2 regions of the Arthrobacter sp. D5-1 genome follow, and region 2 is predicted to be linked to the other one. Evidence: predicted binding sites of a transcription regulator. Region 2 holds the regulator's gene; the other holds the start of a gene.

Region 1 (7,127 bases), on a different replicon from region 2:
ATTCGGGCGGCATCTTCGGGGAGGTCCCCAGCGGCTTTGAGCCGGCGTAGCCGCTCAAGGGCCAGCGCGAGGCGTTTGTGTTCCCCGGAGGAAGGCGTGTGCTGGGTGGGCAAGTATCCGTGGTCTTTGTAGAACTTGGCTATCAGCTGGGCGGACTGTTCCGCGGTTCGCTTGTCCCGGCTCTTAGGGCGGGTTTTGCTAGTCCGTGCGGAGGACAATGGCTTTGGAGCCTTCCGGGATCATTGATTCGGCGGCGGTTTTGGCTTCTTCGTACGTCTTGCCTTCGGCCTCGACGTGGCTTAGTTCGCCGTTGCCGGCCTCTACGGTCAGGATCACTTTCACCCCCATATCCTAGGCTGCCGCGATCGTGAAGGTCCGTTCGAGCACCGCCAGTAGGGTCGATGCCTCGCCGCTGCGCCGGAGGTCCACGGGCCGTGATCCTTGCAGGCCGGGGGAGGGGACCATCATCCACAGCGCGAAATAGTTGTGTGGGATCCGCAGCTCCATGGCACGTTCGAAAAGTTCCACCACGACCGGATCCATGTTCAGGTCAGGCCGGAACTGGTAACCAGGGCAATAGGTCCCTCCCTCTCCAATGAAGACGCGGACGAGCTGCCGCATCACCGGTTCAGGATCCTCGTGCATGGCAGAGAGTCTTTCGCGGACCTGCTCCAAGCTCGGGAGGCTGAATTCGTTGCGGATCCGTTCCCACAGCTGCTCAGGGACTGGGGAACGGTACAAGTCAGCCGGCACTAGCTGATGGATTCGAGCTGCCACGCCGTGGCCAGCGGTTCCCGCCGCAGCATGAACGTGCGCAGTTCGGCATTGGCAGAGGGGAGCTTGGCTTGGACCTGCCAGTGTTCGATGCTGACCAGATCGCCGGTGCCGATTGCTGCCCGGGCCCGGGTTTCCCACCATGCGTCTCTGGTGAACCAGTGAACGGTGTGGACGTCGGGATCGACCATCCAGATCCGGCCGTCGTGACGGATCGCCAACGGTGTGCCGTCGGGGCTGAACCGGACATCGACGGCATGGCCGGTCGTGGGTGATTCAGGTGCAAGAGTCATTGCGGTTTCCTTTCTTACCTTGGCGCCGGGTCAGGCGGCCTTGACGAGGGGGAGTTCGTCCCAGTGGGTGGTGTACCTGGGGGAGAGCATGTCGCGTTTCATGGACCAGTCCGGCCCGCCCTTGATCCCGGCATGGCCGAGCCCGATGGATCCGCGTCCGTACCGTTTGGCCACGTCTTCGAGCAGGATCCCGATGCCGCGTTCTTCGTGCGGGTTCTCGAACAGCTCCAGGGGTTTCTGGTTCCCGGACGGGCGAAGGTCGGTGACCATGATCCCGGCCCGGACGTACTTCACACCCTCATGGACCTGGGGGAGCAGTGCGTGGGCTGCCCGGGTCAGCAACACCGGGTCAGCGGTCGGCATCGGCAGCGCCAGGCAGACCGAGGGAAAGGACCTTTCGTGCGGGTTGAAGTGCGACGTCGCGGCGAACGCCGTCAGCACTTTCGCTTGCAGGTCGTGTTTGGCCAGGCGTGCCGAGGCCATTTGCGCGTACACGCTCATGACCTGCCGCAAACCCGCGGTGGTGGTGATCGGGGTGGAGAAGGACCGGGAGAAGATCAGCTGGTCCCGGCCGATCCGTTCCTCTTCCATCGGGATACACGGCGTTCCTTGCAGTTCCAGGACGGTCCGCATCATGACAATAGAGAACTTGTCCCTGATCGCGACCGGGTTCGCCCGGGTCAGGTCCAGAATCGAGAAGATCCCCATCGCGTTCAAGCGCTTGGTGAGTCTGGTGGCCACACCCCAGATTTCGACCACGGACAGCTTTGCCATCAGCGCTTCGCGCTGCTCAGCAGGCACTGACTCCCACCGGCACACGCCCCCAAAAGCAGGGTTGTTCTTCGCCCACTTGTTGCACAGCTTTGCCAGCGTTTTCGTCGGCGCGATTCCGACGCAGACCGGCACGCCGACGTTCCGCCGGCACGCGGCCTTCATCTCACGCCCCAGGGCCAGCAGCTCGTCCGGTTCACCGTTGACTCCAAGGAACGCCTCATCGATGGAGTACACCTCAAGCCAGGCCGAATAGCGGCCCAGCAGCTCCATCACCCGGGCCGAGATGTCCCCGTACAGCTCGTAGTTGCTCGACAGGGCCACCAGACCCCATTCCTTGGCCCTGGGCCGGAGCTTGAACCACGGGTCCCCCATGTCGATGCCGAGGCGTTTTGCCTCGGGGGAGCGGGTGACCGCGCAGCCGTCGTTGTTGGAGAGCACGATGACCGGTTTACCCTCCAGGGATGGGTTGAAAGCGCGCTCGGCCGAGGCATAAAAGCAGTTCACGTCCACGTGCGCGATTTCCTGCATCCGGCGCATTACCGCAGGCTTAGACATTGACGCCACCGAGTTCCCGTTTAGCGGAAAAGCGCGCATTACACATGGTGCAGGCACCTCGTGGCCACGCCCCAGATCGTCAGTTCAGCCAAGGCCGGAACCTCGATTTCGGGGAAGCGTGGGTTGTCGGCCTGCAGGATCACGCCCGAGGGCGTGATCCGCAGTCGCTTAATCGTCAGTTCCCCGTCGAGGACCGCCACCACCACGGAACCGTCTCTGGGTTCCAGTGCCCGGTTCACCACCAGCTCGTCACCGTCGCTGATGCCAGCCTGTTCCATGGAATGCCCGGTGACCCGGACGATGAAGGTGCTGGTGACGTCCTTGACCAGGTGTTCGTTGAGGTCGATCCGGCCGTCGAAGTAGTCCTGGGCGGGCGAGGGATAGCCGGCGGCCACCGCTACCGGTGCCAGCAGAGCTGTCACCAGAGAGAGTCCCGCATCTAACACACGGGGGCCAACTATCACGCCCACAACACGCCCTTTATTCGAATATATGTTCGGGTTAACTGTACTCCAAGGGACCGACGAAATAGCCGTCGGGGGCACCGGGGACGGCTTGCACACCAATAGGGGACAGCTTTGAGCTGTGCGGAGGGCTCCACCTGCCCCCAGTGGGCACAACCCGTCCACCGCGACTAGGAAGCGTTAGCGGTTTTGGAGGTGCGGTGGGAGTTCGACGTCGACAGGGTCCAGTTCAGGCCTAACGCGTATGTAACCGATGCCATGTCTGAAGGATTTACCGGTCCACGCAACATCGGCAGATATCTCAACCACGATCGGTTCCACCAGTGTCAGGTGAACCGGCCCTTTATCTTTGCTGAATCTATTCAGGGAGGTCTCGCTTATCTCTTCCGGCCAGGGATGCCCTGGCTGTGCCAGGCTGAGCTGGCGGCCCAGCTCACGCCCTACCCGTGTCGAGAGGACCGTGGACCGGCCAACGATCCGCAGCCGCCCATCGACCGGCAAGCCGACGATGATCGCCTGCGGCTGCGATATTGGCCCGATCACGGCCGCGCAGACCGCATCCAAAGTGCTTTTTGTCTTCAGCTTCAACCAGGAGCGCAGCCCGGCCGGATAGGGTTCTGATCCGCTCTTGAAGACCAGCCCTTCTACTCCTGTGGCGGGCAGGTCCTTCAACCAGGTCTTGGCCACTTCCATGTCCGTGGTGGTGGGGGAGAGGTTCAAGGGGGCGGTCCAGTCCCGGGCCAGTTCCTCGAGCAGCTGCCGGCGGCCCGTGAACGGGACGCCCCGGATGTCCTGCCCGGCAACGGCCAGCACGTCAAAGGCGGCGAAGGAGGCTGGCAGCTCATGGACCAGGGCGGGCAGAGCCGTCCGGGAGCTGACCATGCGGCGCTGCAGCGCCTCGAAGTCCAGCCGGTCCCCGTTCCATACGACTGCTTCGCCGTCCAGGACAACGCCGGGCGGTACCTGGACCCGCACCGCTGCGCAGAGATCGGGAAAAATGCGGGAGAGTTCTTTGCCTTGCCGACTCCACAGAGTCACTCCGTCGGAATCGCTCAGAATGATCGTGCGGAATCCATCCCACTTGGGTTCTGAATATATGAGGCCGGGCAGCGCCCGCGGGCCGGGGAATGTCTTGACGAGTTTCGCCAGTGCAACAGCCACCGGTGGTTGCAGTTCCCGTGGAATGGACTCGTCCATGGCCCCAGCCTAAAGGACCAAGACCAGAACGGACCTTCGCTGCGCTTCGGCCTGTAATAGCTTCTTTTGCCTTACATGTGGCTGGGTTGTTCTCCGTACAAGGCCACTGATCGTAGCCGTCCGGGGGCCCGACCCGTCAACCCACGCAACCGGGCAATCCCACGCGGTCGCTGCGCTCCCTTATTTCGCGGGATTCCCCGGTCACTCTTCGGGGTTGACGGCCCACCCTCGACCGGCTGGATCAGCGGGGGCCTCGCACGGCGGGGCAGGAAGGAGGTGGCTACATGAGCATCGACGAAGCGATCAAGCTCGCGACTTCGGTCGTGAGCTTGATGACAGCTGTCATCGCTCTACTCTCCCTGCGGAACGCGCGCTTAAAGAGCAAACGCTCCCGAGCTGCAACTCGGAAGCGTAAGCGTAAAGCAAGGAAGTAGGTGTAGCTACGAAACCCGGTGGTCGTGACCGCTTCGGTTGCGGCCACCGGCTCCTTCTCAGACTAAGTCCTACTCACCGATAAGGAAACCTCATGGAACCACTGGACATCGTGAACTTCGTTCTCTCACTCACAGCACTGGGAGCTTCGATCATGGCGTACCGCGCCAACACAAAAGTCCCCAAGGAAGACGAAAGCTAACCGGATCCGGGGCGGGCTGCCACACGGCGGCCCGCCCTACCGGCCCGGGTTGCCTTTGGACTCCGCATGAGCCTTCCTACGAAGTCAGCGGGTTACCAACACAATCGCTATCGCCACTCCAATGAGGACGGCGCCTAGCCCGACAACGACCATGTACCCAGGCTCCGGCCGACGCATCAACTTGGTGCCCGTCTTACCAAACCTGGCTTGCTGAGAGCCTTCCATCAATTTGCTGAGCGCTTTGCGCTTTACGACCACGAGAACACCGATAAGGAAGGCCACTCCCGCAACAACGCTTCCAATGAGTAGCTCCACGGTTCAGGTATCCCATCCTAAAGATTGAGGCCAGCCTAGCCCCTGAGGCCACTATGCTCGCGGGGCTCGCACCCCTTTGGGCGTCCACTCCGCTTCGCTCCGTGGCCGACTGTTGGGCCCGGTCCCGACGTCGCAGAGCTCCGCCGTGCCCGGTCCTGTGTGTCTACGACGTTTTTTGGCTGCTGTCCTTCGGATTCTATGTGTCCGCTCCACCCCGTCTAGCCCCTCCGCAAGCTCCGGGGCCTGCGGTGCAGGAAATGTCCCTACGGCGCTCCTGCGTCGCTTATTTCCTCCGGGAATTTCCCACACCTTGCCCTATGGGTAGACAGGGCTCCGTCGGCCACAGCTCCGCAAGCTTCGCCAGCAACCAAAAAACAACGGGGGAGGGGAGACCCGCAGCTGGCCAGGTCACACCGCTCCCTCACCAATCCTCTGCAAAGGACACAAAACCATGAACGCAATCAGCGTCCAGACGATCACCACCGAGGACACCGGCGAAACCATCCACGATGTGCCCGTCCTCGTGGATTACCACTTGAATGACGGCTACGACTGGATGGACGTCATTTCAGAACATGGCTGGGTCGTGATCCCCAGCTGGGGATCTGACGGCTGGGACCTCGGCCAGTGGCCCTACGTCATGGTCGCTGGAACCCGCACCGCCGACGCGATCGGAAACCTGTTCGGCATGGCAACCTACTGCGAAGGCGACGTGAAAACGTCGGTCTACCGGACGAAGGCCCGATTCTGGGACGCGATCACGGAAGAGGCTTTTTCCCACTGGAAGAACGGGCAAGCCCAAGGCCCGGCAGACCTGCCCGAAGCCGCTGCAGAGCTTCCCAGCCGCTACCGCATCCCGCCCACGTTCCAACCAGCAGCCGCCGCCTAACAACCCTCGACTCCTTGCCGGGCGGACCCCCGCCGCCCGGCAAGGCACCAAACCAGCAAAGGACAAATGACAATGACCGAAAACCGCAGCATCGCCAACAGCCCGGCCCAAACCGTGGTCTTCCTCGAAACCCTCGCCGCAATCGTGGAGAAATCCCCCGTGGCCTACAGCAGCGATGGAGCCGAAGACCTCGCCGCGCACATTCGCGGCATGGCTGCAGCCGTCACCACCGAGGCGAATGTGAACCCCGGCGAGCTGACCACCACCCGGCAATATGCGGCACTGGACTGGCACAACGAAGCCGTGGCCGTCCTGTTCGCCGCAGAACACCGCCCAACCTTCCACTAGCAGGAACTGAGAACCGCTGTACTGCCCGGCCAGAGCCGGGCAGTACAGCGCCCACCACTTCAAAGGAGCCAGCACATGAGCAACGCCACCACAGCCCCCAAAGGCATCACCGCCCTGATCTACCGCGACGCCCTGGGCACGGACTTCTCCAATCAGGGCATTTCCGCCCGCGTCATGGAGGTAACCGTCATCGGCGAGGGCATCGACCCCGTTTTCGAAGCCACCGAGGAACGGCCCGCCGTCCGGCTCGTCAAAAACGAGAGCCTCCACCGCGAAACCGTGACCCACGCCGAGCCAGTCGCCCCAGACGACGAAACAGCCCCGTGGTACATGTTCGGCGGCACGTTCATCTTCAGCAGCGACTCACGATTTCGACGCGCAGCCGGACAGTACGGAGCCATCCCGCTCCACGACCGCCGCGAGTAGACCGGAGGGTGGGCCGTTCGCCTCGTGTGGGCGGGCGGTCCGCCGCAGGTGGCCGGCTCTGGTGGGTGGTTGCCGGCGGCGGACCGCCGTTCCCGCCCAGAGCCGGCACTACTCACCGGGTGCGTGCGGCAAACCCTGGCCGGGATTGACCTGGTCGGATCCCCGGTGGCCAGGGAACAAGCATGCTCGCGGGGCTCGCCTTGGTTTCCGCTGCGCTTCAACCAGTTCAAGGGCGGCCTCTCCGCTTCGCTCCGTGGCCGGCTGTTGGGCCCGGTCCCGACGTCGCAGAGCTCCGCCGTGTCCGGTCCTGTGTGTCTACGACGTTTTTTGGCTGCTGTCCTTCGGATTCTATGTGTCCGCTCCACCCCGTCTAGCCCCTCCGCAGGCTCCGGGGCCTGCGGTGCAGGAAATGTCCCTACGGCGCTCCTGCGTCGCTTATTTCCTCCGGGAATTTCCCA
Region 2 (7,127 bases):
CAAGCACACGGCCATCACGGTGGATGCCCTCAACGCGGCCGCCGATCGTTTGGATATGGCCATAGCGGGCGTGCCCAATGGTCTTCTGCCCAGTGGGCTCAATGACGAACAGCTCGACTGTTTGGACCAACTGAGGGAAGCCACACGCGCAGCATTGTCGGATTCGAAGACGGATTCTTCCAACGCGGTCGACGGCGGCAGGCAGCTGGCGCGTTCACGGCTCATGCTCATTCTGGAGCTGTGCGAGCGGATGCTCGCGGCCAAGGAGAACCGGGAAGTGGTGTGGTTTTCCCGCAACAGTACGTTCGATCCCCAGCAGGGATACTCGCAACCCGACGAGACCGCTCCGGCCCTGATCAACATTGCGCCCCTGAGTGTGGCGGGACGCCTGCGCGAAGGTCTCTTTGCCGGTCACACAGTGGTGCTGACTTCAGCTACCCTGGCCATCGGCTCGGCTTTCGAACCGGCTGCAGGTGGCCTTGGACTGATTGGCGATGGAGCGCCAAGCTGGACCGGGATCGATGTTGGCTCGCCCTTCGATTACCCCAAGCAGGGTGTGCTTTACGTGGCCAAGCACTTGCCCAAGCCTGGCCGTGGAACTTCGCCCGAGGCCCTGGATGAGTTGGAAGACCTCATCCGCGCTTCCGGTGGGGGAGCGCTGTGTCTTTTCTCGTCGCGGCGGGCGGCTGAGGAAGCCGCCGATGCCATGAGGCTTCGTCTCGACGTCAGTATTCTCTGTCAGGGTGAATCCACCATGGCCGCATTGGTGAAGCAGTTCGCCGACGAGCCCGATACCTGCCTCTTCGGCACGATGTCGCTGTGGCAGGGTGTGGATGTCCCCGGTGGTTCGTGCCGCCTTGTGGTCATAGACCGAATCCCGTTCCCGCGTCCGGATGACCCGTTGATGACTGCCCGCTCTCGTGCCGTGGCACAGTCGGGTGGAAACGGATTCATGGCCGTGTCAGCGACCCACGCCGCCATTCGTCTGGCCCAGGGGGCAGGCCGGCTCATCCGTTCCACCGGGGACAAAGGGGTTGTAGCGGTCCTGGACTCCCGGCTCTCAACAGAGCGCTATGGGGGCTTCCTCAGGGCAGCCCTGCCGCCGTTCTGGGCGACGACGGACCGAACCGTGGTTCGGGGCGTCCTGGAGCGTCTGGGCCCGGCCAAAGCCTCCTAGAGGGAACGCAGGACCGACACGACCTTGCCCATGATGGTGGCTTGGTCGCCGAGGATGGGTTCGTACTGGGTGTTCTGCGGAAGAAGCCAGGTGTGCCCATCGCGCTGGCGGAAGGTTTTGACGGTTGCTTCGTCGTCCAGCAGTGCTGCCACGATGTCTCCGTTGATGGCGTCGTTCTGCCGGCGGACAACTACCCAGTCGCCGTCGCAGATCGCGGCATCGATCATCGAGTCGCCGGCCACCTTCAGCATGAAGAGTTCGCCGTGCCCTACGAGTTGCCGGGGCAGGGCAAGCACGTCCTCCACGGTCTGGTCAGCAAGGATGGGGCCGCCGGCAGCGATCCGACCAACCAGCGGGACCATGGCAGTATCGCTGGCGCTGGCAAGCTCTGTGACGGCAAAGCCACCCGTGCTGCGGAGCGTAGTGGGTGCTTCCACTCCCGGAATGGTTCCGCCATCGAGGGTCAACGGCATGAGGACTTCCATGGCCCGGGGACGTTTGGGATCGCGGCGGAGATATCCAAGCTTCTCCAGCTGGGAGAGCTGGTGCGTCACGCTCGACAGGCTTGCCAGGCCCACGGTGTCTCCAATTTCGCGCATGCTGGGCGGATAACCGTTGTCATTGACGGACCGCTGGATGGTTTCCAGGATCTTCTTCTGACGGACAGTCAGGCTCTTGGGACTCTTTTGAGGCTGCTGGCTCCGCAGGGGTGCCCCGCCGCCGGTGGCTTTCGCTGCCATGTTCGCCAATGCCTTTCCATTCCGCCCGGAGTGAGCCCGGGGTCGTCGGGTCTACAAAAAATGTCAGACCCTCCTGTTCCACTGAAACAGTGCTGTTTCTTCACTCAAACGTAGGGCAGCCACAGGCGTTTATCAAACATTTGTTCTAGCGAGTCTCGACACCGTTCGTTGATAAGTGCTAAAAATGTCATAGCAAGGTTCGAATATGTGTTCTATAAACCTGATGCTGACGCCGGCTGTTCGAACGAAGTGTTCGAACTGACGGAGTTGGGCAGGGGAACACACAGAATTGGCAGCCATGTACCGGGACCCGGCGCACGGCAATAGCTCAGAAGGGCTCAGCTCATGTCCGCAATCACTACGTTCGCTGATTTCCGCACCACCCAGGCGCCTGCGCGTCTGCGCCTGACCCGACGGGGACGGATGGTCTTCTTCGGTATCCCGGCGATGCTGCTGGTGGCTGCGCTGCTGAGCCTGGCTGGATTTATCACGTCACCGGCCAAGGCTTCGGATTCCCAGGCGCAACTCCAACCGCCCGTCGCTGTCACTGTTACGGTTCAGCCGGGACAATCGCTGTGGGGCATCGCCGGAGCCGCTGCTCCTGAGCGGGATCCCCGCGACGTGATTGCGGAGATCATCCAGCTCAATGACCTCCGTGGCGGCCGTATCCAGCCGGGTCAGCAACTGTTCGTGCCCGCAAATTAGTACGTTGCATGCCCGCATGAGCCGGCCACCCGGCGTCACAGTTAGTCGGCAGTCCCGGCGGCCCCTTAAACTGTGGTGGTGAGTGACCAGCTTGAGCGACTTAACCGACTACCCCTTCGGACCAACCTGCGTGGACTGAGCCCTTACGGTGCTCCGCAGCTTGACGTCCCCATTTTGCTCAACGTCAACGAAAACACCCATGGCGTCCCGGCTGATGTGCAGGCAGCCATCACAGAAGCTGTTGCTGCTGCGGCCACGGGGCTCAACCGCTACCCGGACCGGGAGTTCACGGAACTTCGCCAGGCGCTGGCCGACTACCTTGGTCACAATCTTTCCCCGGACAACATCTGGGCAGCCAATGGCTCCAATGAGGTTCTGCAGCAGATCCTCCAAGCATTTGGCGGACCCGGCCGGAAAGCACTGGGATTCCCGCCCACGTATTCCATGTACCCGTTGCTGGCCAGCGGCACGGATACCGAATACGTCCGCGGAGTCAGGGCTGACGACTACGGCCTCGATGCTGCCTCCGCCGCTGCACAGGTCCGGGAGACAGGTGCCAACATCGTGTTCCTGTGTTCACCCAACAATCCCACGGGAACAGGTCTGGGGCTGGATGTCGTTGAGGCTGTTTATGAGGCAGGCGAAGCCAGCCAGGCAATAGTGATCGTGGACGAGGCTTACCACGAGTTCGCACACGACAATACCCCGAGCGCCCTGACCTTGTTGCCGGGACGCGAGCGTCTGATCGTTTCCCGCACCATGAGCAAGGCCTTTGCCCTTGCCGGTGCCCGACTGGGCTATATGGCTGCTGCTCCCGAGGTCACGGATGCCATCCGGCTGGTCCGGCTTCCGTACCACCTGTCCGCTGTTACCCAGGCAACCGCCCTGGCTGCGCTCAACCACCGGGAGGCCCTCATGGCCGACGTTGAGGACATTAAAGTCCAGCGCGACCGGATTGTGACCGAGCTCCTGCGCATGGGCTTGAAACCTGCGGAGTCGGACTCCAACTATGTCTTCTTCGGCGGACTCAAGGATCCTCACACGATCTGGCAGGGCCTGCTTGACGCCGGCGTGCTGATCCGCGATGTCGGGATTCCCGGCCACCTCAGGGTCACTGCTGGAACCGAACCGGAAACCACGGCCTTCCTCGAGGCGCTGGAAGCGCTGCTGGACGGCGGGGCGTCACAGCCCGCCTAAACTTGTCCATAGACCCAACCCACTCTTCGTGTATAAGGACGTCCCAATGAGCGAAACCGGCGCCACGCCGTCCGCTGCCCGCACCGCGCGCATGGAGCGCACCACCAGCGAATCCTCCGTCCTGGTGGAGATCAACCTGGACGGATCAGGTGTCTCGGACATCAGCACCTCGGTTCCGTTCTACGACCACATGCTGACGGCGCTGTGCAAGCACTCGTTGATTGACATGACCGTGAAGGCCACCGGCGATACCCACATCGACGCCCACCACACCGTTGAAGATGTTGCCATCACCTTTGGCGAGGTGCTGCGGACCGCTTTGGGCAACAAGGCGGGCATCCGCCGCTTCGGCGAAGCCACTGTTCCTCTGGATGAGGCCCTTGCCCACGCTGTGGTGGACGTTTCCGGCCGCCCGTACCTCGTTCACGGCGGAGAGCCGGCCGGCCAGGAGTACCACTTGATTGGTGGTCACTTCACTGGTTCATTGACCCGCCACGTTTTCGAGGCCATTACCCTGCACGCCGGGATTTGCCTGCACATGAACGTTCTCGCCGGCCGCGATCCCCACCACATCGTGGAAGCCCAATTCAAAGCCTTTGCCCGGGCACTCCGTGCTGCAGTGGAATCCGATCCCAGGGTCGAGGGCATCCCCTCCACCAAGGGGGCATTGTGAGCGGTCAGGTCCTGAAGGACGGGGCAGTCGCCGACACCATCGCTTCGGTCAAGCCCGAGTCCCCGGAAGGCAAGCCCACCGTCACGGTGCTCGACTATGGTTCGGGCAACGTACGTTCGGCTGTGAGGGCACTGGAGCGTGCCGGCGCCCATGTAGTGCTGAGCTCCAAGCCTGAAGACGTGCTTAACGCCGATGGCCTGGTGGTTCCCGGTGTCGGTGCTTTCGAGACCGTCATGAAGGAACTCAAGGCCGTGGATGGCATCCGGATGATCGGACGCCGGGTCGCCGGCGGCCGGCCTGTGCTGGCCATCTGTGTTGGTCTGCAGGTTCTGTTTGAAGCCGGTGTGGAACACGGCACCGAGTCCGAGGGCATGGCCGAGTGGCCTGGCAAGGTGGAGCTCCTGCCTGCTCCCGTCGTCCCGCACATGGGGTGGAACACCGTGGATGTCCCGGAAGGATCCAAGCTTTTTGCCGGCGTCGAGCAGGAGCGTTTCTATTTTGTGCACTCGTACGGTGTGCAGGAATGGAACTTCGACGTTGTGCAGCCCCGCATGGCCCCGCCGCAGGTGACGTGGTCCGAGCATGGCGCACGGTTCATTGCCGCCGTGGAAAATGGGCCGCTCTGCGCTACCCAGTTCCACCCGGAAAAGTCGGGGGACGCCGGGGCGCGCCTGTTGCGGAACTGGGTGGACGGCCTGAAAAAGACCCCTGCTCCAGCAGCGGAAACCTCCGGAAGCGGTGCCGCCTAGATGTGGTCTGTTGTCCTCATGGGCCTTGCCGGCGTGCTGGTGGGCGGCGGTATTTCCTTCCATCAGCAGAAGAAGCCCCGCTGGGTTTCCATCTCTTTCTACGTGCTGGCAGGGTTGTCCCTGCTGGCCGCCTACCTCCTGACGCTGCCCGGTAACTGAGCCGGTCACCAAGAACACGCGTCAAACCTCGAACTCCAAGGACCCACATGACCACCTCTGCCCAGCCTGTTCTGGAACTCCTGCCCGCCGTCGACATCGTTGACGGCCAGGCAGTCCGCCTCCTCCAAGGAGAGGCCGGCTCGGAGACCAGCTACGGAACGCCTTTGGAAGCAGCCCTGAACTGGCAGAATGCCGGTGCCGAATGGGTTCATATGGTGGACCTCGACGCCGCCTTCGGTCGCGGCAACAACGCGGACCTCATCAGTGAGGTAGTGAAGCAGCTGGACGTCAAGGTAGAGCTGTCCGGTGGCTTGCGCGATGACGAATCGTTGGAGCGCGCCTTGGGGCTGGGTGTCGCGCGGGTGAATCTTGGCACGGCAGCGCTCGAGAACCCCGAGTGGACCCGCAGGGCCATTGACCGCTTCGGTGACAAGATCGCCGTCGGACTTGACGTCCGGGGTACCACCCTTGCCGGCCGGGGCTGGACCAAGGAGGGTGGCGACCTTTGGGAAGTCCTGGCCCGTCTTGAGGATGCCGGCTGTGCGCGCTACGTCGTCACGGACGTCACCAAGGACGGAACCTTGCAGGGGCCCAACGTGGAACTGCTGCGGCAGATGGTGGAGAAGACCGGAAAGCCTGTTGTCGCCTCGGGAGGCATTTCCAGCCTTGAGGACCTCCGCGTCCTGCGTGAACTCGTGCCTCTGGGCGTAGAGGGTGCCATTGTGGGCAAGGCCCTCTATGCCGGTGCCTTCACGCTGCCCGAAGCCCTGGACGTTGCCGGTCGTCGCTGATGCCCCACGACGCCCAACACCCGCATGGTCACCAAGGCCACCTTGGTGCAGGCAGCCGGCACCTGCCGGGCCACATTGCCGCCGCCCTGGCCGGGGCCGGGGGAGCGACTGACTCTGCCGGGCAACCGTGGGCAGGCAGGAGCCTTAGTGGGGACGACGCCAGGATCCATAACTTTGAGGACGACGACGGAACGGCCGACGCCGGCTACGTCACCGCAATTTCCGCTTTGATCAACGGCACCGGAACCGAGGCCGATGTTGTCGCCTCGCTGGCTACTGCACGGGTGTTTGTTCCCGTTGTTGCGCAGTTGGCAGAGGAAGCCGTTGGTGTTGATGGGCTGCATGCTGACAAGCAGGCGGATATGGCATTGGTCACACTTAAGGCGCCTGATGGTCGCAAAGCCATGCCCGTCTTTACTTCGGCGGCTGCGCTGGAGGCTTGGCATGGGGAAGCCCGTCCCGTGGCGGCTTACGCGGCCCGCGCGGCTCTTTCCGCGGTCTCCGAGGGTGCGCAGTTGCTGGTGTTGGATCCAGGGTCGGACTTCACGTTCGTGGTCCGACGCCCGGCCATGTGGGCCCTCGCCCAACAGCGGGACTGGACGCCGTCATACCTTGATGATCAACTGGAGTCTGCTCTCGCTTCAACCGTGTCAGGTTTCCGGACCGTGCGCCGGCTGGAGACGCAGCCCGGCGCAGGCGTTGCGTCGTTGACGGCTGACGGGCGGACGGTGTCCGGCGGTGGCTCGGGTCCGGAGTTGCGGGTGGTGCTCTTCCTTGAAGATGGCCTCGACGCGGTGGCCGTGCAAACTCTGGTGGCGCAACTCAATGAGGCGTGGGCACGGATGGATTCCTTCGCTGAAGGCGTTGACTCCATTGAAGTGAAATTGCAGCGTGCGGCGCAGGAGCCTGGGCTGCACTAACGGCAGCCGGTTCCCC

What was found. Region 2 encodes LexA, which represses DNA repair genes until DNA is damaged. Its sites were predicted from a motif close to TCGAACANNTGTTCGA; they were not measured.
Region 1: the regulator LexA is predicted to act here: its motif matches at 2,881-2,896, upstream of umuD (translesion error-prone DNA polymerase V autoproteolytic subunit).

The regions. Positions count from the first base shown of each region.
Region 1 is NZ_CP014572.1:302,849-309,975, forward strand. Features, by position in the region: gene AYX22_RS23520 (hypothetical protein) at 1-218, opposite strand, end outside; gene AYX22_RS23525 (hypothetical protein) at 199-342, opposite strand; gene AYX22_RS23530 (hypothetical protein) at 352-753, opposite strand; gene AYX22_RS23535 (hypothetical protein) at 753-1,067, opposite strand; gene AYX22_RS23540 (Y-family DNA polymerase) at 1,098-2,396, opposite strand; gene umuD (translesion error-prone DNA polymerase V autoproteolytic subunit) at 2,435-2,866, opposite strand; gene AYX22_RS23550 (ATP-dependent DNA ligase) at 3,041-4,057, opposite strand; gene AYX22_RS23555 (hypothetical protein) at 5,458-5,895, shown strand; gene AYX22_RS23560 (hypothetical protein) at 5,962-6,243, shown strand; gene AYX22_RS23565 (hypothetical protein) at 6,319-6,669, shown strand.
Region 2 is NZ_CP014571.1:1,853,109-1,860,235, forward strand. Features, by position in the region: gene AYX22_RS08485 (ATP-dependent DNA helicase) at 1-1,177, shown strand, start outside; gene lexA (transcriptional repressor LexA) at 1,174-1,917, opposite strand; gene AYX22_RS08495 (LysM peptidoglycan-binding domain-containing protein) at 2,263-2,622, shown strand; gene AYX22_RS08500 (histidinol-phosphate transaminase) at 2,701-3,819, shown strand; gene hisB (imidazoleglycerol-phosphate dehydratase HisB) at 3,866-4,492, shown strand; gene hisH (imidazole glycerol phosphate synthase subunit HisH) at 4,489-5,241, shown strand; gene AYX22_RS08515 (hypothetical protein) at 5,242-5,400, shown strand; gene priA (bifunctional 1-(5-phosphoribosyl)-5-((5-phosphoribosylamino)methylideneamino)imidazole-4-carboxamide isomerase/phosphoribosylanthranilate isomerase PriA) at 5,448-6,191, shown strand; gene AYX22_RS08525 (SseB family protein) at 6,191-7,111, shown strand.